2 regions of the Vibrio gallaecicus genome follow, and region 1 is predicted to be linked to the other one. Evidence: predicted binding sites of a transcription regulator. Region 1 holds the regulator's gene; the other holds the start of a gene.
What was found. The regulator MetJ, encoded in region 1, represses methionine synthesis genes. The targets are predictions, from matches to a motif close to TTAGACNTNTANANGTCTAA.

Region 1 (16,076 bases):
TGAAAGTAAATGAATTCTACTTTCAGCCATATTTATGGGTTATTGCGGCTTGGTTAATCAGAACAATCAACCATTAAAGGTATTAAAATAAGCTAGACATACGATTCAAATCGGACTGAATTGCTCCTGCTGTCACCTCTCGACCAGCGCCAGGTCCGCGAATCACTAAGGGATTATCTTTGTACCATTTGCTCTCGATCGCAAAAATATTATCGCATGGCAGTAAGTTCGCTAACGCATGCTCTTTAGATAAAGCCTCTACGCCTACCGTTGCTTTACCATTTTTTTCAAGACGAGCAACATAACGAAGTACTTTCTGTTGTGATTGAGCTTTAGTTAAACGCTCTGCCAATTCATCACTTAGCAACGAAGCTTTATCGAAGAAGTCATCTACAGACAAATCTTGTAGCTCCTTCGGCACTAAAGACTCTACTTTCACGTTTTCAGGTTCAATATCTAGCCCTGACTCACGTGCTAAAATCACTAGCTTACGCATCACATCAGATCCATCTAAATCAGCTCGAGGGTCTGGTTCAGTTAAACCTTGCTGCCATGCTAGATCTACCAATTCACTAAATGGAACGCTGCCATCAAATTGCTGAAACAGCCAAGACAAAGTACCAGAGAAGATTCCTGAAAGAGCAATAATATCATCACCACTTTCACGTAAATCTCGAACTGTATGGTTAATCGGTAACCCTGCCCCTACTGTTGCATTATATAACCAGTGGCGACTGATTTTAGAAAAAGCATCTTGGACTTGATGATAATATTCACTGGATGCTGAACCTGCCACTTTATTTGCAGAGATCAGGTGAACCCCTTGTTTAGCGATATCTAAATATTTATCAGCAAGCAATTTGCTGGCTGTGACATCTAATACAACCGCTTCATCATAACCCTGTATTTCGCCTAAACGCTCAAGCCAGTCACTGCCGTTATTATTTACCGCTTCATCTGAGAAACAAGTAAGCACAGTGCTAGGGTCGATGCCCTGCTCATCAAACCAATAAGTTTGACTATCAATCACTGCCACTAAATCAAAGCTCATACCACGGCGCTTTTCTAGTTCAGCTTTCTGTTCTGCAAATAAACTTAACCAACTCGAACCAATGTTTCCTTTCCCGCACAGTGCGATAGCAACTCGTTTCTGTGCTTGGAATAATTGGGAATGGACACCTTTTACTAAAATAGATGTGTCAGCTTTGCGCATCACTGCAACCAAGCTTAACCCAGAAGAAGCCTCTGAGATAAACTCTACCGGTGAGTCTTTTAACTGCTGGTAAAAACCATAGCAATGATTCGGGTTTTTCGTCACACCCGCTCCAACCGCAGCCACCAAAGAGAAGCCTTCTTTAAGTTTAATCTCGCCTTCTACCGCATGGTCTTGTAAGTATTCTAAAGCACCACCAGCAATTTCTTCAGTGTACGCCAAGCGAATACAATATTGGTCTGGTTGTAATTCATACGCTAGCGGTTCTAATTGAGCGCGCTTCAACCCTTCGAGTACATCGGTAGTCAAACGCTCAAAATCGTGCCCGTGACCAAACGTCACTTGGATCAATAAAACTTCATCCAGAGACGTAATAATTTTCGCACCACGACCGGAAGCCAATACACGCTCAATTTGAGTGGAGCCCGATTCTGGTTGATAACTGCAACGTAAACTTAAATCCATCGCACTTTGAGCAACAGGCTGTAAGGTTCTGCTATGTAAAACAGGAGCAGCAAGTCGGGCTAATTCACTGGCTTCATCCAAACGAAGTAAAGGCAATAAACACGCATCCGATACTAGCCTTGGATCAGCACTGTAAACGCCGGCTACATCGCTCCAAATCGTGACTCGGTCGACTTCAGCTAACGCACCAATAACCGTTGCAGAGTAATCTGAACCATTACGGCCTAAAAGAACGGTTTCGCCTTCGCAGTTTTGAGCCATGAAGCCCGTAATCACAACCCGACAATGTGTATGTTGCGCCAGCACTTCTTTAATTAAAGCGTAAGAGCGCGAGCGATCAACTTCTGGCTGTGTTCCCGCTTCAGCTCGTAAGAATTCACGAGCGTCCTGCGCGATAGCTTGTAAATCATTCTGAGAAAGAAGTTCAGCAAGTAACCTTGAAGACCAGACCTCACCATGACCTAGCACTTGAGACTTTTGCGCTTCAGTCAGTGGGGCATTCAATTCACCTAATGCTGTGAATTCCGCTTGAACCAAACCAAGATGATGAGCGGCTTGATCGCCTTCTAACAACTCTTCAATTAAATTCAGCTGGAATTGACGTAATGACTGTAGGCATTCATGTGCTAAACGCCCATCTTTATCTAGTGCTTCTAAGAACTCGATTAAACGATTAGTCGTTTTACCAGCAGCGGAGACCACAACCAAATCAGTCGCGCTTGAATACTCTTTCAAAATATTCACAACTCGCTGATAGCATTCTGGGTTAGCTAAACTACTTCCACCAAATTTATGCAGTTGGCGTAAAACACTCATTAGCTCGCTTCCCCATTCTCGATGAAGTTATGTGTCTTAAGAAACGCTTGGTTTAGATCTTCAATAAGATCGCCCGCGTCTTCTAAACCTACAGACAAACGTAGAAGTTGCTGAGATACACCCGCTTCAGCCAAAGCAACTTGCCCCATTGCACGGTGAGTCATAGAAGCTGGATGACAAATCAAACTTTCAACACCACCTAAAGATTCAGCCAACGAGAACAGCTCTAGCTCACCAACAAAAAACTTCAACGCTTCAAAAGATCCTGCGAACTCAAAGCTCAGCATAGAACCAAAGCCTAACTGCTGCTTTTTGGCAATTTCATGACCAGGGTGATCAGGTAAGCTTGGGTGATAAATAGTGCCGACTAAATCTTGCTGCTGAAGCGCTGTTAAAATTTCACGAGAGCTTTCTTCATGTACACGCATACGAGCGCCTAAAGTACGAATACCACGTAAAGTCATGTAGCTATCAAATGGCGTACCTGTTGCGCCTATACAGTTGCCCCACCATCCTAATTCTTCAGCATGCTCTTCCGTTTTAGTGATGACCACACCACCAATTACATCTGAGTGACCGTTAATGTATTTAGTTGTGGAGTGAATAACAAAGTCAGCACCTAGCTCTAGAGGCTTTTGGAACACAGGTGTCAAAAACGTATTATCGACAGCCACTAACGCTCCGACCTCTTTTGCTTTACGACACGTTTCTGCGATATCGACCACTCGCACTAGAGGGTTAGAAGGTGTTTCAAGTAGGATTAATTTGGGCTTGAGAGCAATCGCTGCATCTAATGCGGTTTGATCCGACTGATCAACAAACAGGACTTTGAAGTCCCCTTTTTGAGAACGTGTATTAAACAGTCTGTACGTTCCACCGTAGCAGTCGTGTGGAGCAACAATTAAATCGTCACCACTTAGAAATGCAGACACCCACAAGTTCAATGCTGATGTACCGCAATTGGTCACAACGGCACCCTTTCCTGATTCCAGTTCGAAGAGCGCTGTTTCTAATAACCCACGGTTCGGGTTGCCCGATCTCGTATAGTCATATTTAGGCACTTCACCAAAAGCGGGAAAACCATAATTTGTCGAAAGATAAATTGGTGGAACAACGGCATGGTGTTGAGTGTCTGACTCAATACCGGTTCGAACGGCAATTGTGGCTGGCTTCCGGCTGCTCATAGGTGTTTCCTTACAAATTGGGTTCAGGATATAACAGCTGCTTGTCGGCGTTTTGCAGCTGTGTTAGATATATGTTATTCACTTTACTGCCATAAACATAAGACGTCAACACTTCTAGACGTCCATATGTCTTTGCTTATGGCGGTAAATCCCGCTAAAATCACCTTCTAAATTAATCTAACTACAAAAATGATGAAGGTACACAATGGCAGATTGGAATGGTGAGTACATAAGCCCATATGCTGAGCATGGAAAGAAAAGCGAACAAGTAAAGAAAATTACGGTTTCTATCCCTCTAAAAGTATTAAAGGTGCTAACTGATGAACGTACTCGTCGTCAGATAAACAACTTACGCCATGCCACAAACAGTGAATTGCTATGTGAAGCCTTTCTTCATGCCTACACTGGTCAACCGTTACCTACGGATGAAGACCTACGTAAAGACCGCCCAGACGATATCCCTGCTGAAGTGAAAAAACTAATGACAGAAATGGGTATCGAATTCGAAGCGTTTGACGAAGAATAAAAATAAATCACGTCGATGCCCTTCATATTTTCATTTGCTTGTGACAATAGTTTGAAACTAACTTCTGTATTTCAAGTGTAAGCTTGTCATACCAAGATACAAAAAAGCCGAATCATGCTTCCATGATTCGGCTTTTTTATGAGTTCAATGCTAAAGACGTAACATTAAGCCATATAATTTTCAGGCATCTCGATACGAGCAACACCAGATTCAACTGCAGCTTGTGCTACCGCTTTCGCTACGCGAGGCAATAAACGTGGATCCATTGGCTTCGGAATAATGTAATCCATACCAAATGTCAGTGCATCAGCTCCCGCCGCTTTTAATACTTCAGCAGGAACTTCTTCTTTTGCTAGTTCACGAATCGCCGTGACTGCTGCCAGTTTCATCTCATCGTTGATTTCACTAGCTCGCACATCTAGCGCACCACGGAAGATAAACGGAAAGCAAAGCACATTATTAACTTGGTTCGGGTAATCGCTACGACCTGTACCCATGATTAAGTCATTACGCACTTCATGAGCAAGCTCTGGCTTAATTTCTGGATCTGGATTTGAGCATGCAAATACAACAGGCTTATCAGCCATCAGCTTCAAAGATTCTGCTGGTAATAAGTTAGGACCCGATACACCCAAGAATAAGTCAGCACCTTCAATCACATCTTCCAGCGTTCGCTTGTCTGTGTTGTTAGCAAAAAGCTGTTTGTATTCGTTTAGGTCGTCACGGCGAGTGTGGATCACACCCTTACGATCTAGCATGTAGATTTTTTCACGCTGAGCGCCACACTTAATCAGTAGCTCCATACACGCTACAGCCGCCGCGCCCGCACCTAAACAAACAATCTTACATTCTTCTAGCTGCTTACCTTGAAGTTCGATGGCATTCAGCATACCTGCAGCCGTTACGATAGCAGTACCATGTTGGTCATCATGGAATACAGGCACATCACAACGTTCGATAAGACGACGTTCAATCTCAAAACAGTCTGGTGCTTTAATATCTTCTAAATTGATGCCACCAAAAGTATCTGCGATGTTCGCTACCGTGTCGACAAACTCATCGATTGTGCGGTGTTTTACTTCAATATCGATAGAATCTAAACCAGCAAAACGTTTAAACAGAAGAGCTTTACCTTCCATTACAGGCTTAGAAGCGATAGGACCAAGGTTACCTAAACCCAAAATCGCAGTACCGTTAGAGATAACTGCAACCATGTTGCCTTTACCTGTGTACTTATAAACGTTATCAACATTCTGTGCGATTTCTCGAACAGGCTCAGCTACACCTGGGCTGTATGCTAAAGCAAGGTCTTCAGCTGAATTTGCCGGCTTAGTCAGCTCAACGGCAATTTTACCTGGAATAGGGAATTCATGATAATCAAGAGCTTGCTGGCGAAATTGTTCTTGAGCAGATAATTTTTCTTCTGCTGATAATGGCTCTTTTGAAGATTGAGCCTGGCGAGTGTCGTCTGACATGAGCGTAGGTTTCCTAAGATATTATTATTTGGGGGAATCCTCTTCATGTTAATAGATGTACTTCAAAGTTCCTAGGTGGTTTACCTATCAGTCTCACTAAAAAACGAGATTTGACTACTAATAAGACCAGTGAACAGTTGAAATCTCTAAATGGCAGGCAACAAAAAAGGACACCGAAGTGTCCTTTTGGATGTCTATATAGCGAGTATTACTACTTGCTAGAAAGAGCACCGAAACGCTTGTTAAAGCGATCAACACGGCCGCCAGTATCTACGATACGTTGCTTACCAGTGTAGAATGGGTGACATTTGTCACATACGTCTAGGTGAATACCAGCTTTACCTAGAGTAGAGTTGAATTCAAATGTGTTGCCGCAAGAGCAAGTAGCTGTAACAGCTTTGTATTCTGGGTGGATTCCAGCTTTCATGGGATAACCTCAATTAGGCCGTGTCGCCATCCGATTCTAAGCCGGACACCACACGTAGTTAAAAAATAATTAAAAGTACCGCTTCGTAACACAAGGATACAAAGCCATACCTTCAAGGCGCAGTATAGTAATGAATCTGAGAAGTAGGATCAACTGATTTGATACATTTTTCACCAACCTTTTTTTCCTTCTATATTAAAAGCCAATATCAGTTCTTCTCTAACATCGCTAAGCCATTAAAAAACACAGCCTTTATGAAGCGATACCAAACTGTTTCTCGAATTTCATGGGCTTATCCTTTAGACTGTTTCGTCATTTCCTATTCAAAATAAAGCTGTCACTTTATGCGCCCAACTATCGCCCGTGTCGCACTACCAGTCCCTTTAGATAAGCAGTTTGACTACAAAATACCTAGTCACCTGTTCCCTATTATTGGCGGTCGTGTATCTGTACCTTTTGGGCGTCAAACATTAACAGGCATAGTCACAGCTCTAGTCAATGAATCCGAATTTAGCTTAGACAAGCTCAAACCAATTAAAGCGTTGTTGGACAATCAACCCGTTTGGTCTGACTCGGTTTATTCTTTGTTAGTTTGGTGCAGTCAGTTTTATCAGTACCCTCTTGGGGAAACGTTCGCCAATGCATTACCTTCTGCTTTACGTAAAGGTAAAGATGCAGATTTTGCCACCTTGGTTGAATGGCAGCTGACACCTCAAGGTAAAGATCAGTTAATGCTAGGTTTTGGGCGTGCCGTTAAGCAAGCAAAAGTCATGAGAATGCTGGAAAACGGATCCGTGCCCCATCAAGAATTTATTGATGAGGAAGTGGGAAGCGCGGTTTTAAAAACACTTCAAGAAAAGGGCTGGATTGAGTCTCTTGAAAAAAAGCCGATGCGTATCGCTTGGTCTAAAGAACTAGAAAACGACCACGACAAGCCAAAGCTCAATGAAGAACAAGCCATTGCTATCGCGACCGTCAATAGCCAGACAGATTTTGGCTGCTTTTTGCTTGAAGGTGTCACTGGCTCAGGGAAAACTGAAGTTTACTTGAACATGATTAAGCCAATTTTAGAGCAAGGTAAACAAGCGCTTGTTCTTGTTCCTGAAATTGGATTAACGCCACAAACCATTAACCGATTCAAACGACGCTTTAATGTGCCTGTCGAGGTAATTCACTCTGGGCTTAATGATACTGAACGTCTTAATGCTTGGCTGTCAGCCCGTGATAAAATAGCAGGAATCGTAATAGGCACTCGCTCAGCACTGTTCACCCCTTTTTCTGATCTAGGTATCATCATTGTTGATGAAGAACATGACGCATCCTACAAGCAACAAGACAGCCTTCGTTATCATGCTAGAGATGTGGCGATAATGCGTGCGCATAAAGCACAAATACCGGTAGTCCTCGGCTCTGCTACTCCTGCATTTGAAACCCTTCATAACGCTCAAACCGGTAAGTATCACTATTTAAGACTAACCAACCGAGCGGGGGTCGCGCTTCCTACGACCAACAAAGTGCTGGATGTGAAGGGGGAATATTTAGAAAGTGGATTATCAGCTTCATTGATTGCAGAAATGCAACGTCATTTGCAGTCTGGCAACCAAGTCATGTTGTTTTTAAACCGCCGTGGTTTTTCTCCTGCTTTAATGTGTCACGAATGTGGTTGGACGGCAGAATGTAAACGCTGTGATGCTTATTATACTTATCATCAAAACAGCAATGAAATGCGTTGCCACCACTGTGGTTCCCAACAGCATGTTGTACACCATTGCCAAGGTTGTGGTTCAACCCAACTAGTAACACATGGCGTGGGTACCGAACAATTGGAAACCCAGTTAGGGCACCTATTCCCTGACTATAAAACAATACGAATTGATAGAGACAGCACTCGCCGTAAAGGCAGCTTAGAAACAGCATTAGAATCCATACGTAAAGGTGAGTTCCAAATACTTATCGGAACGCAGATGCTCGCTAAAGGGCACCACTTTCCAGATGTAACTTTAGTTGCCCTACTCGATGTCGATGGTTCACTTTATAGCAGTGACTTTCGAGCCTCAGAACGACTCGCCCAGTTATTCATTCAAGTCGCGGGACGTGCAGGTCGTGCCAGTAAACCTGGGGAAGTGATCTTACAAACCCATCACCCTGAGCATGGCTTGCTGCAAGCTTTACTACACAAAGACTATAACCACTTTGCGCAAACTGCCTTAGCCGAACGTAAACAGGCTATGCTGCCTCCTTATACTTTCATGACGTTATTTAGAGCTGAAGCCAACGATCCATATTTGGTGGAAGATTTTTTACGTCAGGTTCGTCATACCCTTGAAGCACATCCACTTTATGATGGGTTTTGTATGGTGCTCGGGCCAACGCCCGCACCTTTAGCAAAACGTGCAGGAAAGTCACGCTGGCAATTAGTTTTGCAAACTCAAACTCGTTCATTAATGCAAAAGTTATTAATGAGTGCGAAACCAGCTATCAATATGTTACCAACTGCAAAAAAAGTACGCTGGTCGATCGATATAGAGCCTCAAGATCTCAGTTAAAAGTATGCGGTGCTTCAGAGATTTCAGTTTTCTCGTGAGCTACTTCACACGAGTCGTGTAATTTTTGTTAATCTACCCGTAACTTTATGTGCTCTAAATGAATAGTATATTTCAAGCACATAAGTGTAAGCATTGCTTTCATGGAAGTTAATCAATTAAAAGAATAATGATTGCCGATTTCAGTGGCATACAAAGGAATTTAAAGAGGGTTTAATTTATGGCGACAATGAAGGATGTTGCCCAGCTTGCAGGGGTTTCTACAGCGACAGTATCAAGAGCGCTTATGAACCCGGAAAAAGTATCATCTTCAACTCGTAAACGCGTTGAAAATGCCGTACTTGAAGCTGGATACTCACCTAACTCGTTAGCTAGAAACTTACGTCGCAACGAATCTAAAACCATAGTAACTATTGTCCCAGACATCTGTGACCCTTACTTTACGGAAATTATCCGTGGGATTGAAGATGCTGCGGTTGAACACGGATACCTTGTGTTACTTGGCGATAGTGGACAACAAAAGAAGCGTGAGAGCTCTTTTGTAAATTTAGTGTTCACCAAACAAGCTGATGGCATGTTGTTACTCGGTACAGATCATCCATTTGACTTAAGTAAACCCGAGCAAAAGAATTTACCTCCCATGGTAATGGCTTGTGAGTTTGCCCCAGATCTTGAGCTTCCGACTGTCCATATAGACAACTTAACGTCTGCATTTGAAGCCGTGAACTATCTCACTCAACTTGGTCATAAGCGTATAGGGCAAATTTCAGGTCCAACGTCTGCGACACTCTGTCAATTTCGTCAGCAAGGTTACCAGCAAGCACTACGCCGAGCAGGTATCACAATGAACCCTGCCTATGGCACGGTTGGCGATTTTACTTTTGAAGCTGGCGCGCAATCGATTCGCCAACTGCTCGCACTGCCAGAACCTCCAACTGCTATCTTCTGTCACAACGATGCTATGGCTATCGGTGCGATTCAAGAAGCGAAGAAGTTAGGTCTACGCGTTCCACAAGACCTTTCAGTTGTAGGCTTCGATGACATTAAATTCGCACAATACTGCGATCCACCGCTCACCACTATTTCACAACCTCGCTACGAGATCGGTCGTCAGGCGATGCTAATGATGCTGGACGTATTGAAAGGCAATGATGTTCAAGCTGGTTCCCGCTTGCTTGAAACAGAGTTGATCGTACGAGGAAGTACAGCTCCACCACGCATTCAATAGAAAAGCACTTCTTTGCGGCACATTTTGATGTGCCGCTTCCATTTCTACACTATTATCCACTCGCGATCTGGATTACCATGAAAGTTGAATCATCAACTGTTGAAATGCTCAGTGGCCAATAAAGATTACGCAAGACGCGGTCGTGGAACAAAGAAGCCGACCAAAAAGACAGCCCCTCGCCGTAAGCCTTGGCGTAGTGGTCTTTTAGCGATCCTACTAGCTAGTGGGTTCGGTTATGGATTATACCTGCTTAGCACAGACCCAGAGCCACCAGCACCTACACCTGTGGTGACAAAACCCAAGCCGAAACCTAAAGCTGCGAAACCTATTCCACCGCCTCCAGAAGAAAAGTGGGATTACGTTGAAACGCTGCCAAGCCGCCAAGTTGAAGTAAAAGCAAAAGAGCAGAAGAAATCTGACATTCCTTACATCATGCAGTGTGGTGCGTACAAAACACTGAAACAAGCGGAAGCACGCAAGTTAGATATCGCTTTCCAAGGTATCAACAGTAAAGTTCGCAAAAAAGAAAACAGCAGTTGGTACCGAGTAGTGCTTGGACCTTACGATTTAAAACGCGATGCTGAGCGCGACCGACATAAGCTACAACGAGCTAAAATTGAGCCGTGTGCTATTTGGAAAGAAACCCAATAGTGGTATTTCAGTGAGCACAAAAATACCTCAACTAAAGTATCAACCTCTTAAAAGCCTTCCTTGCGAAGGCTTTTATCTTTTAAGCGCCCTCAAGCATTATCCCCCAGCACTTTACTGCTTCTTTCACTTTCATCTCAAAGATCTCTCCTAACTTTATTCTTACGTTCATTTACACATCTATTTGATTTCTGAGTTGTGCGTTTCCTTGAATTATCGGCTCTTTATCCTCATATAACCTGTATACCCAAAAGACAAAAAAACAAGAGGCCCTACTCGTGACTACCATTGTATCTGTACGTCGTAATAATAAAGTCGTCATCGCGGGTGATGGACAAGTATCTTTAGGCAATACAGTGATGAAGGGCAATGCCCGTAAAGTTCGCCGCCTATATAACAACCAAGTACTGGCAGGTTTTGCTGGCGGTACTGCCGATGCTTTCACGCTATTCGAAAAATTTGAAAGCAAACTGCAAATGCACCAAGGTCATTTAACAAAAGCAGCCGTTGAGCTTGCTAAAGACTGGCGCAGTGATCGCGCACTTCGCAAGCTAGAAGCTTTACTAGCGGTTGCGGATGAAACAGCATCATTGATCATCACAGGTAATGGCGATGTTGTGCAGCCTGAAAACGACCTCATTGCCATTGGCTCTGGTGGTAACTTTGCGCAAGCAGCCGCGACAGCTCTGCTTGAAAATACCGATTTAGATGCTCGTGAAATAGCAGAGAAGTCACTCACTATTGCTGGTGACATCTGCGTATTCACAAACCATCACCACACTGTTGAAGAGCTTGAAAGCACTGTTGAACTGCCTAAGCCTGAATAATCAGCCGCATCTTCAATATGTCTGAGCACAAATAGCTCATGCGTACATAAGCTCATTTATGTATATGACTTATACGCAAACCAAGTATGAAGTTAACGCCCAACAGCCGAACTGTTATTTTGATATTCAATTACAGTCGTGATTAAAAGAATTAAGGAAACACCATGTCTGAGATGACTCCTCGTGAAATCGTTCACGAACTTAACCGCCACATCATTGGTCAAGATAACGCCAAGCGCTCAGTTGCAATCGCACTACGTAACCGCTGGCGTCGCATGCAGCTTGAAGAAAGCTTGCGCGTTGAAGTATCTCCAAAAAATATTCTAATGATTGGTCCAACAGGTGTTGGTAAAACTGAAATTGCGCGCCGTTTAGCAAAACTGGCGAACGCACCGTTCATCAAAGTTGAAGCAACGAAATTCACTGAAGTTGGTTATGTTGGTAAAGAAGTTGAAACCATCATTCGTGACTTAACAGACGTTGCAATCAAAATGACTCATCAGCAAGCAATGGAAAAAGTACAATTCCGCGCTGAAGAACAAGCTGAAGAACGCGTACTAGATGCCCTACTTCCACCAGCACGTGATGCTTGGGGTCAAAATGAGCAATCAGAAGACACAAGCTCATCAAACACTCGTCAAATCTTCCGCAAGAAATTACGCGAAGGAAAGTTAGACGACAAAGAGATTGAAATCGACGTTGCCGCTCCGCAAATGGGCGTGGAAATAATGGCTCCTCCGGGCATGGAAGAAATGACTAACCAGCTACAAGGTATGTTCCAAAACCTTGCTGGTGACACCAAGAAAAAGCGCAAGCTGAAAATCAAAGATGCTTTAAAAGCACTGACTGAAGAAGAAGCTGCAAAATTAGTTAATCAAGAAGAACTGAAAGAAAGCGCGATTTATAACGTTGAAAACAATGGCATTGTGTTCATTGATGAAATCGATAAAATTTGTAAGCGCGGAGATAGTTCTGGCCCTGATGTTTCTCGTGAAGGTGTTCAGCGCGATCTATTGCCATTAATTGAAGGCAGTACCGTTTCAACAAAACATGGCATGGTGAAAACAGACCATATCTTGTTTGTTACATCTGGTGCATTCCAAGTAGCGAAACCGTCTGACCTTATTCCTGAACTACAAGGTCGTTTACCGATTCGTGTAGAGCTTGAAGCGCTTTCAAGTAACGACTTCAAACGTATCCTAACTGAGCCAAAAGCATCTCTGACAGAACAGTACATCGCGCTCATGAAGACAGAAGATGTTGATGTTGATTTCACAGAAGATGGCATCACACAAATTGCAGATGCTGCATGGCAAGTCAATGAGACAACAGAGAACATTGGTGCTCGTCGTCTTCATACCGTTATGGAGCGTCTAATGGATGAAATTTCATTCGAAGCAACAGACAAACCTGGTACAAAACTAACTATCGATGCTGAGTACGTGAAAGCGAAATTAGGTGGTTTTGTAGAAGATGAAGATTTAAGTCGCTTCATCCTGTAGCACAAAAAAGTCGAACATTTGCGTTATCGCAAAGAAATGACGGCTAATGACATTAATAAGAGCCCACTTCCGAGTGGGCTTTTTAATACCCAAAAAATGAGCGTATACTGAAATCACTGTATGACACCATATACTTACCACTAAAGCTCACCGCTAATGAAGGTGAACTGATAAAGAAATGTATCTACGATGAAACAATCTCTACTGATTTGGCTTGATGCCGCACGACCAAAAACTCTGCCATTGGCACTTGTCTCTATTCTTACCGGGAGTAGCTTGGCATTTTCCTCGGATCAGTTCTCACTTTCGATCGCTTTATTGGCTTTCCTTACCGCTACCCTTTTACAGATATTATCCAACCTCGCCAATGACTATGGCGATGCTGTTAAAGGTACTGACAACGATAATCGATTAGGTCCAGTAAGAGCCATGCAATCTGGCGCAGTAAACGCCAAAACAATGAAGCAAGCGATCATTTTGAACATCATATTTACCATGGTGGCGGGCTTGGTTTTAATTTTCCACGCACTAAGCACACTGGAAAGTATTTTGTCGTTTATCGCATTAGGTGTTCTCGCCATTGTCGCGGCTATTGCTTATACAGTAGGAAACAAGCCTTACGGCTACATTGGGTTAGGCGACTTATCTGTCTTTATCTTCTTTGGTTTACTTGGCGTATCCGGCACCTACTTCTTACACACTGGGAATGTTGAGCCTAGCTTGTTTCTGCCTGCTTTAGGTTGTGGCTTAATGGCTGTCGCGGTCCTTAATATCAATAACATGCGTGATATTGAAAATGACAGCGAATGCGGAAAACGCACCATGGCTGTTCGTCTCGGTCAAACAAAAGCTAAGCACTATCATTTCTTATTATTAGGCAGTGCCATTGTTGCCTTCTCTGCTTACTTAGTTATCCAAGAAAAGCCTCTTTGGATAAGTTTGCCATTTTTACTGAGCATTATCGCCGTCTATAAACACGGTAAAGCCGTTTGGAATACTCAAAAACCAGCCCAAATTGCCCCTATGATGCCGGTCATTGTTAAGTGTTCATTAATTACCAACCTATTATTTGCAGGAGTTGTTGTAGCTCAAACTCTGCTCAGTTAATTATGGGGAATGATTGCAAAGGGTTAATGCACCGATATACTCAAGATAAGCTCATTGTTCAAAAGGTAAACTATGGAATACAACACTTCTGCGCTGTGTGATATTTATTTAGACCAAGTTGATGTACTTGAACCTATGTTCAGCAACTTTGGAGGTCGTTCATCGTTCTCCGGTAAAATCACCACGTTAAAATGTTTTGAAGATAATGCTTTAATTCGTTCCGTCCTAGAACAAGATGGTCTTGGTCGAGTGTTGCTAATTGATGGTGGAGGCTCTTTACGTAAAGCCTTAATTGATGCAGAAATTGCTCTACTAGCCGAAGAGAATGAGTGGGAAGGCCTTGTCGTATACGGCTGTGTACGTGAAGTCGATGAACTAGAAGATATGAATTTAGGCATCCAAGCCCTAGCCTCTATTCCAGTTGGCGCAACCCAACAACACAATGGCGAAACGGACGTACCTGTTAATTTTGGTGGCGTGACTTTCCTTCCTGAAGATCACCTGTATGCTGACAACACGGGCGTTATCTTATCTCAAGAGCCACTTGATGTAGATTTGGTTCTAGATGACGATGACATGGATGATGATCTTGAAGTCGATGAGCAAGATGATTCACCAGATAACGAAACGTACGACCCAATTCGCTAGTAACTAATGGCCTAAGATCTAATGAGCTAAACGCCGACTTGCTAAGTCGTCTTGCAGATAAAACTGAACAAAAACAAAAACGCCCGCTATAAAAATAGCGGGCGTTTTCTAATTCAGAGAGCTAATTACTCTACATCATCCATTTTACCTAAAAGGTTACGGATGCGGTCTTGCCAAGCTTCATGCTCTTTCTGCATTTCTTGAGATTTAAGCTCTAATGCTTCACGGCTTATTTTAAGCTCGTTAGCTTCAGATGTAAGCTGCTCTTTCTCTTCTTTAAGTTCTTCAACTTCCATTTGAAGAAGTGCGATTGTATCTACTGCAGTTTGAATTTTTGCTTCTAATTTTTCTAATACATCAAAAGACATGTCGGCCTACCTTTAAATTATCTATTCGAGTTGAAGGTTCACTCCACTTATCGCCCATTCTACTCAGCAGAGCCCCGATAAACACTCTCTATATTCGATATTTTGCACTATTCGACTAAAAAATAATCGTAATTCACCGAATATTGACGTGAGCAATAGCAAGCAACTGTGGTAACTCATCATTTTATTGAATATTTCAAATTTCGAGCCTCATATTGATCAAAGGCAAACCCTCAAAAGTAAAAAAGCAAACGTTCCCTTTGAGGTATGATAAAATTCGCCGCAAATTTCTATTCCCCCCTTTGAAAGTTTTGGAGTCAGCATGAAACGCGATTTAGCAATGTCATTCTCTCGTGTCACAGAAGGTGCCGCACTAGCAGGTTATAAGTGGCTCGGGCGTGGCGATAAAAACGCTGCCGATGGCGCTGCTGTAGAAGTAATGCGTAGCTTACTTAATAAAACAGAAATCAGCGGTGAAATTGTTATCGGTGAAGGCGAGATAGATGATGCTCCAATGCTATACATTGGTGAAGAGGTAGGTATTGGTGGTGATGCTGTAGATATCGCAGTAGATCCAATTGAAGGAACCCGCATGACGGCGATGGGGCAATCTAACGCATTGGCTGTACTGGCTGCAGGTGAGAAAGGAAGCTTTCTAAAAGCACCCGACATGTATATGGAAAAACTAGTGGTAGGCCCTGGCGCTAAAGGCGTTATTGACCTAGAACTGCCACTGACAGAAAACCTAGAAAATATCGCTAAAGCATTAGGTAAAACCCTTGATACTCTAGTAGTCACCACGCTTGCTAAGCCTCGTCACGATGAAGTTATTGCACAAATGCAAGCAATGGGCATTCGTGTATTTGCTGTGCCTGATGGCGATGTTGCCGCTTCAATTCTAACTTGTATGCCAGACAGCGAAGTAGACGTAATGTACTGTATCGGCGGCGCTCCTGAAGGTGTGGTTTCTGCTGCTGTAATTCGCGCACTAGATGGCGACATGCACGGTCGATTACTGCCTCGCCACGAAGTAAAAGGCGACACAGAAGAGAACCGCAAACACGGTGAACTTGAACTTGAGCGTTGTGCTGAAATGGGC
Region 2 (16,076 bases), 630 kb from region 1:
GCCCGGTGCCGGAAGGTTAATTGATGGGGTTAGACTTCGGTCGAAGCTCTTGATCGAAGCCCCGGTAAACGGCGGCCGTAACTATAACGGTCCTAAGGTAGCGAAATTCCTTGTCGGGTAAGTTCCGACCTGCACGAATGGCGTAATGATGGCCACGCTGTCTCCACCCGAGACTCAGTGAAATTGAAATCGCTGTGAAGATGCAGTGTACCCGCGGCTAGACGGAAAGACCCCGTGAACCTTTACTACAGCTTGGCACTGAACATTGACCCTACATGTGTAGGATAGGTGGGAGACTATGAAATTGCGTCGCTAGATGTGATGGAGTCGTCCTTGAAATACCACCCTTGTATGCTTGATGTTCTAACGTCGGTCCCTGAATCGGGATTACGGACAGTGCCTGGTGGGTAGTTTGACTGGGGCGGTCTCCTCCCAAAGAGTAACGGAGGAGCACGAAGGTGGGCTAAACACGGTTGGACATCGTGTGGTTAGTGCAATGGCATAAGCCCGCTTGACTGCGAGAATGACAATTCGAGCAGGTGCGAAAGCAGGTCATAGTGATCCGGTGGTTCTGAATGGAAGGGCCATCGCTCAACGGATAAAAGGTACTCCGGGGATAACAGGCTGATACCGCCCAAGAGTTCATATCGACGGCGGTGTTTGGCACCTCGATGTCGGCTCATCACATCCTGGGGCTGAAGTCGGTCCCAAGGGTATGGCTGTTCGCCATTTAAAGTGGTACGCGAGCTGGGTTTAGAACGTCGTGAGACAGTTCGGTCCCTATCTGCCGTGGGCGTTGGAAAATTGAAAGGGGCTGCTCCTAGTACGAGAGGACCGGAGTGGACGAACCTCTGGTGTTCGGGTTGTCATGCCAATGGCATTGCCCGGTAGCTAAGTTCGGAATCGATAAGCGCTGAAAGCATCTAAGCGCGAAGCGAGCCTTGAGATGAGTTTTCCCTGACGCTTTAAGCGTCCTTAAGGGTTGTCGTAGACTACGACGTTGATAGGCAGGGTGTGTAAGTGCTGCGAGGCATTGAGCTAACCTGTACTAATTGCCCGTGAGGCTTAACCATACAACACCCAAGGGGTTTTGTGGACTCATAGAAATACCAGACCTTGAATGAGTTTGAAGAGAACAAAAACAGCTTTCCAGATTATTTTGCCTTCAGTTTTTAAACTGAAAGTAAAAGCAAAATTTGCTTGGCGACCATAGCATTGTGGACCCACCTGACTCCATGCCGAACTCAGAAGTGAAACACAATAGCGCCGATGGTAGTGTGGGGCTTCCCCATGTGAGAGTAGGACATCGCCAGGCTTTAATTTCGACTTTGTCTAGTTTCTAGACAAGTCACCATAGAGTTCTAAGTTTTCTTAGTATTTTATGTTGACTTTCAAAGTAGAAAGCGTATTATACGCGTCCTGCTTAAGTGCTAAGGCACTGAAAGCAAAGCTCTTTAACAATTTAAACCTATCAATCTGTGTGGGCACTCGTTGATGAATATCAAAATTTGTTTTGCAATAGCAAAGCAAGATTTCTTCGGAAATCAATTTGGTTTCAATGAACTGAGTGACCAATACAAAATTAAGTTTACTTAATTTTGGCACAGTCAATTCATTACCATTCTGTTGGAATGGTAATAGCTTTAGAATTACATGTTTACTTCGGTAAATATTAGTTTTGAAGTCAGTATTCATTGAGCCGACAAAATCTTAAATTGAAGAGTTTGATCATGGCTCAGATTGAACGCTGGCGGCAGGCCTAACACATGCAAGTCGAGCGGAAACGACAACATTGACTCTTCGGATGATTTGTTGGGCGTCGAGCGGCGGACGGGTGAGTAATGCCTAGGAAGTTGCCCGGTAGAGGGGGATAACCATTGGAAACGATGGCTAATACCGCATAATCTCTACGGAGCAAAGCAGGGGACCTTCGGGCCTTGTGCTACCGGATACGCCTAGGTGGGATTAGCTAGTTGGTGAGGTAATGGCTCACCAAGGCGACGATCCCTAGCTGGTCTGAGAGGATGATCAGCCACACTGGAACTGAGACACGGTCCAGACTCCTACGGGAGGCAGCAGTGGGGAATATTGCACAATGGGCGAAAGCCTGATGCAGCCATGCCGCGTGTATGAAGAAGGCCTTCGGGTTGTAAAGTACTTTCAGTTGTGAGGAAGGGGGTAAGCTTAATACGCTTATCTCTTGACGTTAGCAACAGAAGAAGCACCGGCTAACTCCGTGCCAGCAGCCGCGGTAATACGGAGGGTGCGAGCGTTAATCGGAATTACTGGGCGTAAAGCGCATGCAGGTGGTTCATTAAGTCAGATGTGAAAGCCCGGGGCTCAACCTCGGAACTGCATTTGAAACTGGTGAACTAGAGTACTGTAGAGGGGGGTAGAATTTCAGGTGTAGCGGTGAAATGCGTAGAGATCTGAAGGAATACCAGTGGCGAAGGCGGCCCCCTGGACAGATACTGACACTCAGATGCGAAAGCGTGGGGAGCAAACAGGATTAGATACCCTGGTAGTCCACGCCGTAAACGATGTCTACTTGGAGGTTGTGGCCTTGAGCCGTGGCTTTCGGAGCTAACGCGTTAAGTAGACCGCCTGGGGAGTACGGTCGCAAGATTAAAACTCAAATGAATTGACGGGGGCCCGCACAAGCGGTGGAGCATGTGGTTTAATTCGATGCAACGCGAAGAACCTTACCTACTCTTGACATCCAGAGAAGCCAGCGGAGACGCAGGTGTGCCTTCGGGAGCTCTGAGACAGGTGCTGCATGGCTGTCGTCAGCTCGTGTTGTGAAATGTTGGGTTAAGTCCCGCAACGAGCGCAACCCTTATCCTTGTTTGCCAGCGAGTAATGTCGGGAACTCCAGGGAGACTGCCGGTGATAAACCGGAGGAAGGTGGGGACGACGTCAAGTCATCATGGCCCTTACGAGTAGGGCTACACACGTGCTACAATGGCGCATACAGAGGGCAGCAAGCTAGCGATAGTGAGCGAATCCCAAAAAGTGCGTCGTAGTCCGGATTGGAGTCTGCAACTCGACTCCATGAAGTCGGAATCGCTAGTAATCGTGAATCAGAATGTCACGGTGAATACGTTCCCGGGCCTTGTACACACCGCCCGTCACACCATGGGAGTGGGCTGCAAAAGAAGTGGGTAGTTTAACCTTTCGGGGAGGACGCTCACCACTTTGTGGTTCATGACTGGGGTGAAGTCGTAACAAGGTAGCCCTAGGGGAACCTGGGGCTGGATCACCTCCTTATACGAAGATATCGTTGATGAGTACCCACACAGATTGATGGTTTAGATTTAGTTAAAGCCAGAGCTTTAATTAATAACGCGAGTTATTGATTAAAGCTTTTTGCTTTATGCTCTTTAACAATTTGGAAAGCTGACTGATTGATTACTTACGAGTAATTCAATCAAATTTAAAAGTTCTCAATGTTTATCTTTAACTAGATAAACACAACAAACACATTCAAGTGTCTTGTATTCGAATCAAACTTTAGTTTGATTCACAATTGAGTCCGGCAAACAGTTATCAAGAATTAACCCTTCTTGATGACAACCAAAAACCTTGGTTAGTTGCCATACACAAGACCCTTTCGGGTTGTATGGTTAAGTGACTAAGCGTACACGGTGGATGCCTTGGCAGTCAGAGGCGATGAAAGGCGTAATAACTTGCGATAAGCCCAGATTAGGTAGTAATAACCTTTTGAGTCTGGGATTCCTGAATGGGGAAACCCACTTACATAAGTAAGTATCCTGTTGTGAATACATAGCAACAGGAGGCAAACCGGGGGAACTGAAACATCTAAGTACCCCGAGGAAGAGAAATCAACCGAGATTCCGAAAGTAGCGGCGAGCGAAATTGGATTAGCCCTTAAGCTTTTAATGATGCAGGTGAAGACTCTGGAAAGTGTCGCAACAAAGGGTGATAGCCCCGTAACCGACGCATCATAATCAGTGAAATCGAGTAGGGCGGGACACGTGATATCCTGTCTGAATATGGGGGGACCATCCTCCAAGGCTAAATACTACTGACTGACCGATAGTGAACCAGTACCGTGAGGGAAAGGCGAAAAGAACCCCTGTGAGGGGAGTGAAATAGAACCTGAAACCGTGTACGTACAAGCAGTAGGAGCACCTTCGTGGTGTGACTGCGTACCTTTTGTATAATGGGTCAGCGACTTAATTTTAGTAGCAAGGTTAACCGTTTAGGGGAGCCGTAGGGAAACCGAGTCTTAACTGGGCGTACAGTTGCTAGGATTAGACCCGAAACCAGGTGATCTAGCCATGGGCAGGTTGAAGGTTGAGTAACATCAACTGGAGGACCGAACCGACTAATGTTGAAAAATTAGCGGATGACTTGTGGCTAGGGGTGAAAGGCCAATCAAACCTGGAGATAGCTGGTTCTCCCCGAAAGCTATTTAGGTAGCGCCTCGGACGAATACTACTGGGGGTAGAGCACTGTTAAGGCTAGGGGGTCATCCCGACTTACCAACCCTTTGCAAACTCCGAATACCAGTAAGTACTATCCGGGAGACACACGGCGGGTGCTAACGTCCGTCGTGGAGAGGGAAACAACCCAGACCGCCAGCTAAGGTCCCAAAGTATAGCTAAGTGGGAAACGATGTGGGAAGGCTCAGACAGCCAGGATGTTGGCTTAGAAGCAGCCATCATTTAAAGAAAGCGTAATAGCTCACTGGTCGAGTCGGCCTGCGCGGAAGATGTAACGGGGCTAAGCTATACACCGAAGCTGCGGCTACGTACCTTAGGGTATGTGGGGTAGGGGAGCGTTCTGTAAGCCGTTGAAGGTGGTCTGTAAGGGCTGCTGGAGGTATCAGAAGTGCGAATGCTGACATGAGTAACGATAAAGGGAGTGAAAAACTCCCTCGCCGGAAGACCAAGGGTTCCTGTCCAACGTTAATCGGGGCAGGGTAAGTCGACTCCTAAGGCGAGGCCGAAAGGCGTAGTCGATGGGAAACAGGTTAATATTCCTGTACTTCTTATAATTGCGATGGGGGGACGGAGAAGGCTAGGTGAGCCTGGCGACGGTTGTCCAGGTCCAAGTACGTAGGCGGAAAGTTTAGGTAAATCCGGACTTTCATTAACGCTGAGATACGATGTCGAGCTACTACGGTAGTGAAGTCATTGATGCCATACTTCCAGGAAAAGCCTCTAAGCTTCAGATTATAAGAAATCGTACCCCAAACCGACACAGGTGGTCGGGTAGAGAATACCAAGGCGCTTGAGAGAACTCGGGTGAAGGAACTAGGCAAAATGGTACCGTAACTTCGGGAGAAGGTACGCTCTTATCAGTGAAGTCCCTTGCGGATGGAGCAGACGAGAGTCGCAGATACCAGGTGGCTGCAACTGTTTATTAAAAACACAGCACTGTGCAAAATCGTAAGATGACGTATACGGTGTGACGCCTGCCCGGTGCCGGAAGGTTAATTGATGGGGTTAGACTTCGGTCGAAGCTCTTGATCGAAGCCCCGGTAAACGGCGGCCGTAACTATAACGGTCCTAAGGTAGCGAAATTCCTTGTCGGGTAAGTTCCGACCTGCACGAATGGCGTAATGATGGCCACGCTGTCTCCACCCGAGACTCAGTGAAATTGAAATCGCTGTGAAGATGCAGTGTACCCGCGGCTAGACGGAAAGACCCCGTGAACCTTTACTACAGCTTGGCACTGAACATTGACCCTACATGTGTAGGATAGGTGGGAGACTATGAAATTGCGTCGCTAGATGTGATGGAGTCGTCCTTGAAATACCACCCTTGTATGCTTGATGTTCTAACGTCGGTCCCTGAATCGGGATTACGGACAGTGCCTGGTGGGTAGTTTGACTGGGGCGGTCTCCTCCCAAAGAGTAACGGAGGAGCACGAAGGTGGGCTAAACACGGTTGGACATCGTGTGGTTAGTGCAATGGCATAAGCCCGCTTGACTGCGAGAATGACAATTCGAGCAGGTGCGAAAGCAGGTCATAGTGATCCGGTGGTTCTGAATGGAAGGGCCATCGCTCAACGGATAAAAGGTACTCCGGGGATAACAGGCTGATACCGCCCAAGAGTTCATATCGACGGCGGTGTTTGGCACCTCGATGTCGGCTCATCACATCCTGGGGCTGAAGTCGGTCCCAAGGGTATGGCTGTTCGCCATTTAAAGTGGTACGCGAGCTGGGTTTAGAACGTCGTGAGACAGTTCGGTCCCTATCTGCCGTGGGCGTTGGAAAATTGAAAGGGGCTGCTCCTAGTACGAGAGGACCGGAGTGGACGAACCTCTGGTGTTCGGGTTGTCATGCCAATGGCATTGCCCGGTAGCTAAGTTCGGAATCGATAAGCGCTGAAAGCATCTAAGCGCGAAGCGAGCCTTGAGATGAGTTTTCCCTGACGCTTTAAGCGTCCTTAAGGGTTGTCGTAGACTACGACGTTGATAGGCAGGGTGTGTAAGTGCTGCGAGGCATTGAGCTAACCTGTACTAATTGCCCGTGAGGCTTAACCATACAACACCCAAGGGGTTTTGTGGACTCATAGAAATACCAGACCTTGAATGAGTTTGAAGAGAACAAAAACAGCTTTCCAGATTATTTTGCCTTCAGTTTTTAAACTGAAAGTAAAAGCAAAATTTGCTTGGCGACCATAGCATTGTGGACCCACCTGACTCCATGCCGAACTCAGAAGTGAAACACAATAGCGCCGATGGTAGTGTGGGGCTTCCCCATGTGAGAGTAGGACATCGCCAGGCTTTAATTTCGACTTTGTCTAGTTTCTAGACAAGTCACCATAGAGTTCTAAGTTTTCTTAGTATTTTATGTTGACTTTCAAAGTAGAAAGCGTATTATACGCGTCCTGCTTAAGTGCTAAGGCACTGAAAGCAAAGCTCTTTAACAATTTAAACCTATCAATCTGTGTGGGCACTCGTTGATGAATATCAAAATTTGTTTTGCAATAGCAAAGCAAGATTTCTTCGGAAATCAATTTGGTTTCAATGAACTGAGTGACCAATACAAAATTAAGTTTACTTAATTTTGGCACAGTCAATTCATTACCATTCTGTTGGAATGGTAATAGCTTTAGAATTACATGTTTACTTCGGTAAATATTAGTTTTGAAGTCAGTATTCATTGAGCCGACAAAATCTTAAATTGAAGAGTTTGATCATGGCTCAGATTGAACGCTGGCGGCAGGCCTAACACATGCAAGTCGAGCGGAAACGACAACATTGACTCTTCGGATGATTTGTTGGGCGTCGAGCGGCGGACGGGTGAGTAATGCCTAGGAAGTTGCCCGGTAGAGGGGGATAACCATTGGAAACGATGGCTAATACCGCATAATCTCTACGGAGCAAAGCAGGGGACCTTCGGGCCTTGTGCTACCGGATACGCCTAGGTGGGATTAGCTAGTTGGTGAGGTAATGGCTCACCAAGGCGACGATCCCTAGCTGGTCTGAGAGGATGATCAGCCACACTGGAACTGAGACACGGTCCAGACTCCTACGGGAGGCAGCAGTGGGGAATATTGCACAATGGGCGAAAGCCTGATGCAGCCATGCCGCGTGTATGAAGAAGGCCTTCGGGTTGTAAAGTACTTTCAGTTGTGAGGAAGGGGGTAAGCTTAATACGCTTATCTCTTGACGTTAGCAACAGAAGAAGCACCGGCTAACTCCGTGCCAGCAGCCGCGGTAATACGGAGGGTGCGAGCGTTAATCGGAATTACTGGGCGTAAAGCGCATGCAGGTGGTTCATTAAGTCAGATGTGAAAGCCCGGGGCTCAACCTCGGAACTGCATTTGAAACTGGTGAACTAGAGTACTGTAGAGGGGGGTAGAATTTCAGGTGTAGCGGTGAAATGCGTAGAGATCTGAAGGAATACCAGTGGCGAAGGCGGCCCCCTGGACAGATACTGACACTCAGATGCGAAAGCGTGGGGAGCAAACAGGATTAGATACCCTGGTAGTCCACGCCGTAAACGATGTCTACTTGGAGGTTGTGGCCTTGAGCCGTGGCTTTCGGAGCTAACGCGTTAAGTAGACCGCCTGGGGAGTACGGTCGCAAGATTAAAACTCAAATGAATTGACGGGGGCCCGCACAAGCGGTGGAGCATGTGGTTTAATTCGATGCAACGCGAAGAACCTTACCTACTCTTGACATCCAGAGAAGCCAGCGGAGACGCAGGTGTGCCTTCGGGAGCTCTGAGACAGGTGCTGCATGGCTGTCGTCAGCTCGTGTTGTGAAATGTTGGGTTAAGTCCCGCAACGAGCGCAACCCTTATCCTTGTTTGCCAGCGAGTAATGTCGGGAACTCCAGGGAGACTGCCGGTGATAAACCGGAGGAAGGTGGGGACGACGTCAAGTCATCATGGCCCTTACGAGTAGGGCTACACACGTGCTACAATGGCGCATACAGAGGGCAGCAAGCTAGCGATAGTGAGCGAATCCCAAAAAGTGCGTCGTAGTCCGGATTGGAGTCTGCAACTCGACTCCATGAAGTCGGAATCGCTAGTAATCGTGAATCAGAATGTCACGGTGAATACGTTCCCGGGCCTTGTACACACCGCCCGTCACACCATGGGAGTGGGCTGCAAAAGAAGTGGGTAGTTTAACCTTTCGGGGAGGACGCTCACCACTTTGTGGTTCATGACTGGGGTGAAGTCGTAACAAGGTAGCCCTAGGGGAACCTGGGGCTGGATCACCTCCTTATACGAAGATATCGTTGATGAGTACCCACACAGATTGATTAGGTTTAGAAAGTAAAAGAGACGAAGAACTCCCAAGTTCTTCAATATCCAGTGTCCCGTTCGTCTAGAGGCCTAGGACACCGCCCTTTCACGGCGGTAACAGGGGTTCGACTCCCCTACGGGATACCATCTTTAAATGTTCTTTTATAAGAATTTTTAAAAATGGTTACTTCATTATGAAGTGATTCGCTCTTTAACAATTTGGAAAGCTGACTGATTGATTACTTACGAGTAATTCAATCAAATTTAAAAGTTCTCAATGTTTATCTTTAACTAGATAAACACAACAAACACATTCAAGTGTCTTGTATTCGAATCAAACCTAGTTTGATTCACAATTGAGTCCGGCAAACAGTTATCAAGAATTAACCCTTCTTGATGACAACCAAAAACCTTGGTTAGTTGCCATACACAAGACCCTTTCGGGTTGTATGGTTAAGTGACTAAGCGTACACGGTGGATGCCTTGGCAGTCAGAGGCGATGAAAGGCGTAATAACTTGCGATAAGCCCAGATTAGGTAGTAATAACCTTTTGAGTCTGGGATTCCTGAATGGGGAAACCCACTTACATAAGTAAGTATCCTGTTGTGAATACATAGCAACAGGAGGCAAACCGGGGGAACTGAAACATCTAAGTACCCCGAGGAAGAGAAATCAACCGAGATTCCGAAAGTAGCGGCGAGCGAAATTGGATTAGCCCTTAAGCTTTTAATGATGCAGGTGAAGACTCTGGAAAGTGTCGCAACAAAGGGTGATAGCCCCGTAACCGACGCATCATAATCAGTGAAATCGAGTAGGGCGGGACACGTGATATCCTGTCTGAATATGGGGGGACCATCCTCCAAGGCTAAATACTACTGACTGACCGATAGTGAACCAGTACCGTGAGGGAAAGGCGAAAAGAACCCCTGTGAGGGGAGTGAAATAGAACCTGAAACCGTGTACGTACAAGCAGTAGGAGCACCTTCGTGGTGTGACTGCGTACCTTTTGTATAATGGGTCAGCGACTTAATTTTAGTAGCAAGGTTAACCGTTTAGGGGAGCCGTAGGGAAACCGAGTCTTAACTGGGCGTACAGTTGCTAGGATTAGACCCGAAACCAGGTGATCTAGCCATGGGCAGGTTGAAGGTTGAGTAACATCAACTGGAGGACCGAACCGACTAATGTTGAAAAATTAGCGGATGACTTGTGGCTAGGGGTGAAAGGCCAATCAAACCTGGAGATAGCTGGTTCTCCCCGAAAGCTATTTAGGTAGCGCCTCGGACGAATACTACTGGGGGTAGAGCACTGTTAAGGCTAGGGGGTCATCCCGACTTACCAACCCTTTGCAAACTCCGAATACCAGTAAGTACTATCCGGGAGACACACGGCGGGTGCTAACGTCCGTCGTGGAGAGGGAAACAACCCAGACCGCCAGCTAAGGTCCCAAAGTATAGCTAAGTGGGAAACGATGTGGGAAGGCTCAGACAGCCAGGATGTTGGCTTAGAAGCAGCCATCATTTAAAGAAAGCGTAATAGCTCACTGGTCGAGTCGGCCTGCGCGGAAGATGTAACGGGGCTAAGCTATACACCGAAGCTGCGGCTACGTACCTTAGGGTATGTGGGGTAGGGGAGCGTTCTGTAAGCCGTTGAAGGTGGTCTGTAAGGGCTGCTGGAGGTATCAGAAGTGCGAATGCTGACATGAGTAACGATAAAGGGAGTGAAAAACTCCCTCGCCGGAAGACCAAGGGTTCCTGTCCAACGTTAATCGGGGCAGGGTAAGTCGACTCCTAAGGCGAGGCCGAAAGGCGTAGTCGATGGGAAACAGGTTAATATTCCTGTACTTCTTATAATTGCGATGGGGGGACGGAGAAGGCTAGGTGAGCCTGGCGACGGTTGTCCAGGTCCAAGTACGTAGGCGGAAAGTTTAGGTAAATCCGGACTTTCATTAACGCTGAGATACGATGTCGAGCTACTACGGTAGTGAAGTCATTGATGCCATACTTCCAGGAAAAGCCTCTAAGCTTCAGATTATAAGAAATCGTACCCCAAACCGACACAGGTGGTCGGGTAGAGAATACCAAGGCGCTTGAGAGAACTCGGGTGAAGGAACTAGGCAAAATGGTACCGTAACTTCGGGAGAAGGTACGCTCTTATCAGTGAAGTCCCTTGCGGATGGAGCAGACGAGAGTCGCAGATACCAGGTGGCTGCAACTGTTTATTAAAAACACAGCACTGTGCAAAATCGTAAGATGACGTATACGGTGTGACGCCTGCCCGGTGCCGGAAGGTTAATTGATGGGGTTAGACTTCGGTCGAAGCTCTTGATCGAAGCCCCGGTAAACGGCGGCCGTAACTATAACGGTCCTAAGGTAGCGAAATTCCTTGTCGGGTAAGTTCCGACCTGCACGAATGGCGTAATGATGGCCACGCTGTCTCCACCCGAGACTCAGTGAAATTGAAATCGCTGTGAAGATGCAGTGTACCCGCGGCTAGACGGAAAGACCCCGTGAACCTTTACTACAGCTTGGCACTGAACATTGACCCTACATGTGTAGGATAGGTGGGAGACTATGAAATTGCGTCGCTAGATGTGATGGAGTCGTCCTTGAAATACCACCCTTGTATGCTTGATGTTCTAACGTCGGTCCCTGAATCGGGATTACGGACAGTGCCTGGTGGGTAGTTTGACTGGGGCGGTCTCCTCCCAAAGAGTAACGGAGGAGCACGAAGGTGGGCTAAACACGGTTGGACATCGTGTGGTTAGTGCAATGGCATAAGCCCGCTTGACTGCGAGAATGACAATTCGAGCAGGTGCGAAAGCAGGTCATAGTGATCCGGTGGTTCTGAATGGAAGGGCCATCGCTCAACGGATAAAAGGTACTCCGGGGATAACAGGCTGATACCGCCCAAGAGTTCATATCGACGGCGGTGTTTGGCACCTCGATGTCGGCTCATCACATCCTGGGGCTGAAGTCGGTCCCAAGGGTATGGCTGTTCGCCATTTAAAGTGGTACGCGAGCTGGGTTTAGAACGTCGTGAGACAGTTCGGTCCCTATCTGCCGTGGGCGTTGGAAAATTGAAAGGGGCTGCTCCTAGTACGAGAGGACCGGAGTGGACGAACCTCTGGTGTTCGGGTTGTCATGCCAATGGCATTGCCCGGTAGCTAAGTTCGGAATCGATAAGCGCTGAAAGCATCTAAGCGCGAAGCGAGCCTTGAGATGAGTTTTCCCTGACGCTTTAAGCGTCCTTAAGGGTTGTCGTAGACTACGACGTTGATAGGCAGGGTGTGTAAGTGCTGCGAGGCATTGAGCTAACCTGTACTAATTGCCCGTGAGGCTTAACCATACAACACCCAAGGGGTTTTGTGGACTCATAGAAATACCAGACCTTGAATGAGTTTGAAGAGAACAAAAACAGCTTTCCAGATTATTTTGCCTTCAGTTTTTAAAACTGAAAGTAAAAGCAAAATTTGCTTGGCGACCATAGCATTGTGGACCCACCTGATCCCATGCCGAACTCAGAAGTGAAACACAATAGCGCCGATGGTAGTGTGGGGCTTCCCCATGTGAGAGTAGGACATCGCCAGGCTTTAAATTATAATCTTTAGGTTGACCAACCTGGAGATATGGACGCTCACTTAGTGAGTTGACCACTGCGGAGTGGTAGTTCAGTTGGTTAGAATACCGGCCTGTCACGCCGGGGGTCGCGGGTTCGAGTCCCGTCCACTCCGCCACTATTTGAAAAGCCCTAGTCTTACGACTAGGGCTTTTTTACGTTTAAGGTATTAGTAGTTGAATTCATAATTTTTCTAACGGCACTTTTGCTCTTCAAACAATTTTCTAGGTAGAGTTGATAGCTCTTAGAGGCTTACTAGCTATGAAAGATATATTTTGTACATATACTCGGTTGCGAATTTCTCAGAACTTAATACTCCGTCTAAATTTACCCATCAAAACGATAGAATTAATTAAGCGCACTTATATATATCATGTTTGGCGCTCACTTATTTAAAAAACAGGTACAGTAAAGTTATGGACTTTCATGTGACTCAAGTTTCGATCGAAGAATTCTTTACCATTAATTGTAGCTGTAGATCTTCTGGATATTAGAGGGATATAACGCAGATATTTTGTTTTTAAACGATGAATATCTGTTTAGCTGATGGAGTTTAACTGTAAGGTTATATGTAATATAGCAGCTTATAGCTGCTATATTTGCGGTTATCTTACGTTACTCTCTTTCGGCAAGTTTTGCTTTTTCTATCATAGGAGTGATTGTTGAGCCTTGAATCAAAATAGAAAAAACAACAACTGAGTAGGTCATCACAAGAATAATCTCTTTTACATCGATGAGTTTATCAGGAATAACAAGGACTCCTGATGGTATCGATAATGCCATTGCAAGAGCTAATCCACCCCGTAACCCGCCCCATGTCAGTATCTTTACCGCCCAAGGGTTATACTCTCTGTAGCGTTTAAACCCTAAGTATGAAATGTAGACACTTAGGTAACGTGCTCCTAAGACTAACGGAATTGAAAAAGCCATTAATATCCAGTCTTCTTTATGAAAATCAAAAAGCAGCATAGACATACCGATAAGTAAGAATAGGACACCATTTAGGAATTCATCGATGAGCTCCCAGAAATGATCTAAGTGTTCTTCGCTTTCTTTAGAGAAGCCAATAAAGCGTGTCCAATTTCCTATCATAATGCCAGATACGACCATGGAAAGAGGACCTGACACATGTATAACGTCTGCAAACACGTACCCAGCAGTTGGAATTCCTATTGTCAGTAACAGTTCCATTGAATGGTCATCAGTTGCACTGATTAGGTAATGGAATAGGAGACCCAATGCGAAGCCATAAACAATGCCACCAATTGCTTCTTGTGCGAATAACATACTGACACTGCCTACTGTTGGTGTTTCTGTGCCAAAGGCTATGGTGAAAATAGTCACGAAGATCACTAAACCGAATCCATCATTGAATAATGATTCTCCTTCAATTTGAGTTGAAATACGTTTGGGCGCATCCAACTTTTTGACAATGGCGAGAACGGCAATCGGATCGGTTGGCGATATTAATGAACCAAACAATAGGCAGTATATAAAATCAAATTCAATTCCTATGAGATGACAAAATCCGTATAGGACTCCGCCAATGAAAAATGTAGAAAAGAGTGTTGCCCCTAAAGCAAGCACTGTAATTTCCCATTTTTGATCTTTTAGGTTTGGAAGCTTAATGCCTAATCCACCGGCAAAAAGTAAAAAACCTAGAATCCCCTTAAGTAAGAAGTCTTCGAAATTAATACTTGCTACTGTTTCTGAGGCGAGTTGGGATAGTTGAAACCAATCGTTTTGCCCTGCAATTAAAATCAGTAGCGACAGCATCATTGATCCTGCTGTAATTGCGATAGTTGTTTGCATCTTACCTATTTTGCTATTTATAAATGCTATGAGCATTGCTGCTGCAGAAAGGAAGCAAAGCGTATAGTAGACCGACATATTGAGCTCTTATTGTGTAACAAATTATTACATAAGATTCTCATTTTTAAGTGAGTAAATAGCAACCACTTTTTGTCATGCTATTGTGAATTTGGCTTATTAGTCTTTTACAAAATTAAAGCTATTTTAGACGTCTAGATTTCTACTTTTTATATGGTAGGATGGATGGATAACTAAAGGAATGAGGCTGTACTGTGGGAAGTAATATTAGACAACAAATTGTTGCTCAATTAGAACAGAGAATTTTGCTGATTGATGGTGGTATGGGCACTATGATTCAGGACTACAAGTTAGAAGAGAATGATTATCGAGGAGATCGTTTTGCTGATTGGCATTGTGATCTTAAAGGTAATAATGACTTGCTTGTGCTTTCTAAGCCTCAACTCATCAAAGATGTTCATAACCAGTACTTGGAGGCTGGGGCTGATATCTTAGAAACGAACACATTTAATGCAACTACCATTGCCATGGCTGACTATGACATGGAAAGCCTTAGTGAAGAGATCAATTTCGCTGCGGCAAAACTCGCTCGTGAAGCTGCAGATGAATGGACTGCTAAAACTCCAAAGAAACCTAGGTATGTTGCAGGTGTTCTTGGACCTACTAATAGAACCTGTACGATATCTCCGGATGTGAACGACCCTGGATTTCGGAATGTTACGTTTGACGAATTAGTTAAGGCTTACTCTGAGTCAACCCGTGCACTTATTAAAGGTGGTGCGGACCTTATCTTAATTGAAACTATCTTTGATACTCTTAATGCTAAAGCTTGTTCTTTTGCTGTTGAAACCGTATTCGATGAAGATGGTATTATTTTACCAGTGATGATCTCCGGTACAATTACTGATGCTTCAGGGCGAACTCTTTCTGGCCAAACAACAGAAGCTTTCTACAATGCTTTACGCCATGTAAAACCGATATCCTTTGGTCTTAACTGTGCATTAGGTCCGGATGAATTACGTGAATACGTGAGTGAACTCTCTCGTATTTCTGAATGCAGTGTTTCTGCTCACCCAAATGCTGGTTTGCCTAATGCTTTTGGTGAGTATGACCTTTCCCCTGAAGATATGGCAGAGCATGTTAAAGAATGGGCTGAAAGTGGCTTCCTCAACCTAATTGGTGGTTGTTGTGGTACTACACCAGAACATATTCGTCAAATGGCAGAGGTCGTTGAAGGCGTTAAACCTCGCCAGTTACCCAACATTCCAGTAGCTTGCCGGTTGTCAGGCTTAGAGCCTCTTACTATTTCAAAAGAATCTTTATTTGTTAACGTTGGTGAACGAACCAACGTAACTGGTTCTGCACGTTTCAAACGATTGATAAAAGAAGAACTGTACGATGAAGCATTGAGTGTTGCTCGCGAACAGGTTGAAAATGGTGCACAAATCATCGATATCAACATGGATGAAGGTATGCTTGATGCAGAAGCTTGCATGGTTCGCTTCTTAAATCTATGTGCTTCAGAACCTGAGATATCTAAAGTACCAGTCATGGTTGATTCTTCAAAATGGGAAGTAATTGAGGCAGGTCTTAAATGTATTCAAGGTAAAGGCATCGTAAACTCCATCTCTTTGAAAGAAGGCAAAGAGAAATTTGTTGAACAAGCTAAACTTGTGCGACGTTATGGGGCTGCTGTCATTGTGATGGCATTTGACGAAGTTGGTCAGGCTGATACAAGAGAACGAAAATTAGAAATCTGTACGAATGCCTATAACATTCTTGTCGATGAAGTTGGTTTCCCACCTGAAGATATTATCTTTGACCCGAACATTTTCGCTGTTGCTACTGGTATTGATGAACATAACAATTATGCGGTTGATTTCATTGAGGCTGTCGGTGATA

Region 2: metH (methionine synthase) is a predicted target of MetJ. The motif match lies at 14,361-14,380, and genes of this name have one in related genera.

What each region holds. Positions count from the first base shown of each region.
Region 1 covers NZ_AP025490.1:3,020,419-3,036,494, forward strand. The annotation lists gene OCU78_RS13245 (bifunctional aspartate kinase/homoserine dehydrogenase II) at 83-2,494, opposite strand; gene OCU78_RS13250 (O-succinylhomoserine (thiol)-lyase) at 2,494-3,678, opposite strand; gene metJ (met regulon transcriptional regulator MetJ) at 3,884-4,204, shown strand; gene OCU78_RS13260 (malic enzyme-like NAD(P)-binding protein) at 4,369-5,679, opposite strand; gene rpmE (50S ribosomal protein L31) at 5,891-6,106, opposite strand; gene priA (primosomal protein N') at 6,451-8,652, shown strand; gene cytR (DNA-binding transcriptional regulator CytR) at 8,870-9,877, shown strand; gene ftsN (cell division protein FtsN) at 9,989-10,528, shown strand; gene hslV (ATP-dependent protease subunit HslV) at 10,804-11,352, shown strand; gene hslU (HslU--HslV peptidase ATPase subunit) at 11,517-12,854, shown strand; gene OCU78_RS13295 (1,4-dihydroxy-2-naphthoate polyprenyltransferase) at 13,044-13,961, shown strand; gene rraA (ribonuclease E activity regulator RraA) at 14,034-14,609, shown strand; gene zapB (cell division protein ZapB) at 14,735-14,977, opposite strand; gene glpX (class II fructose-bisphosphatase) at 15,300-16,076, shown strand, end outside.
Region 2 covers NZ_AP025490.1:354,973-371,048, forward strand. The annotation lists rRNA gene OCU78_RS01600 (23S ribosomal RNA) at 1-1,073, shown strand, start outside; rRNA gene rrf (5S ribosomal RNA) at 1,200-1,315, shown strand; rRNA gene OCU78_RS01610 (16S ribosomal RNA) at 1,713-3,267, shown strand; rRNA gene OCU78_RS01615 (23S ribosomal RNA) at 3,622-6,515, shown strand; rRNA gene rrf (5S ribosomal RNA) at 6,642-6,757, shown strand; rRNA gene OCU78_RS01625 (16S ribosomal RNA) at 7,155-8,709, shown strand; tRNA gene OCU78_RS01630 (tRNA-Glu) at 8,801-8,876, shown strand; rRNA gene OCU78_RS01635 (23S ribosomal RNA) at 9,181-12,074, shown strand; rRNA gene rrf (5S ribosomal RNA) at 12,202-12,317, shown strand; tRNA gene OCU78_RS01645 (tRNA-Asp) at 12,386-12,462, shown strand; gene OCU78_RS01650 (cation:proton antiporter) at 12,960-14,234, opposite strand; gene metH (methionine synthase) at 14,429-16,076, shown strand, end outside.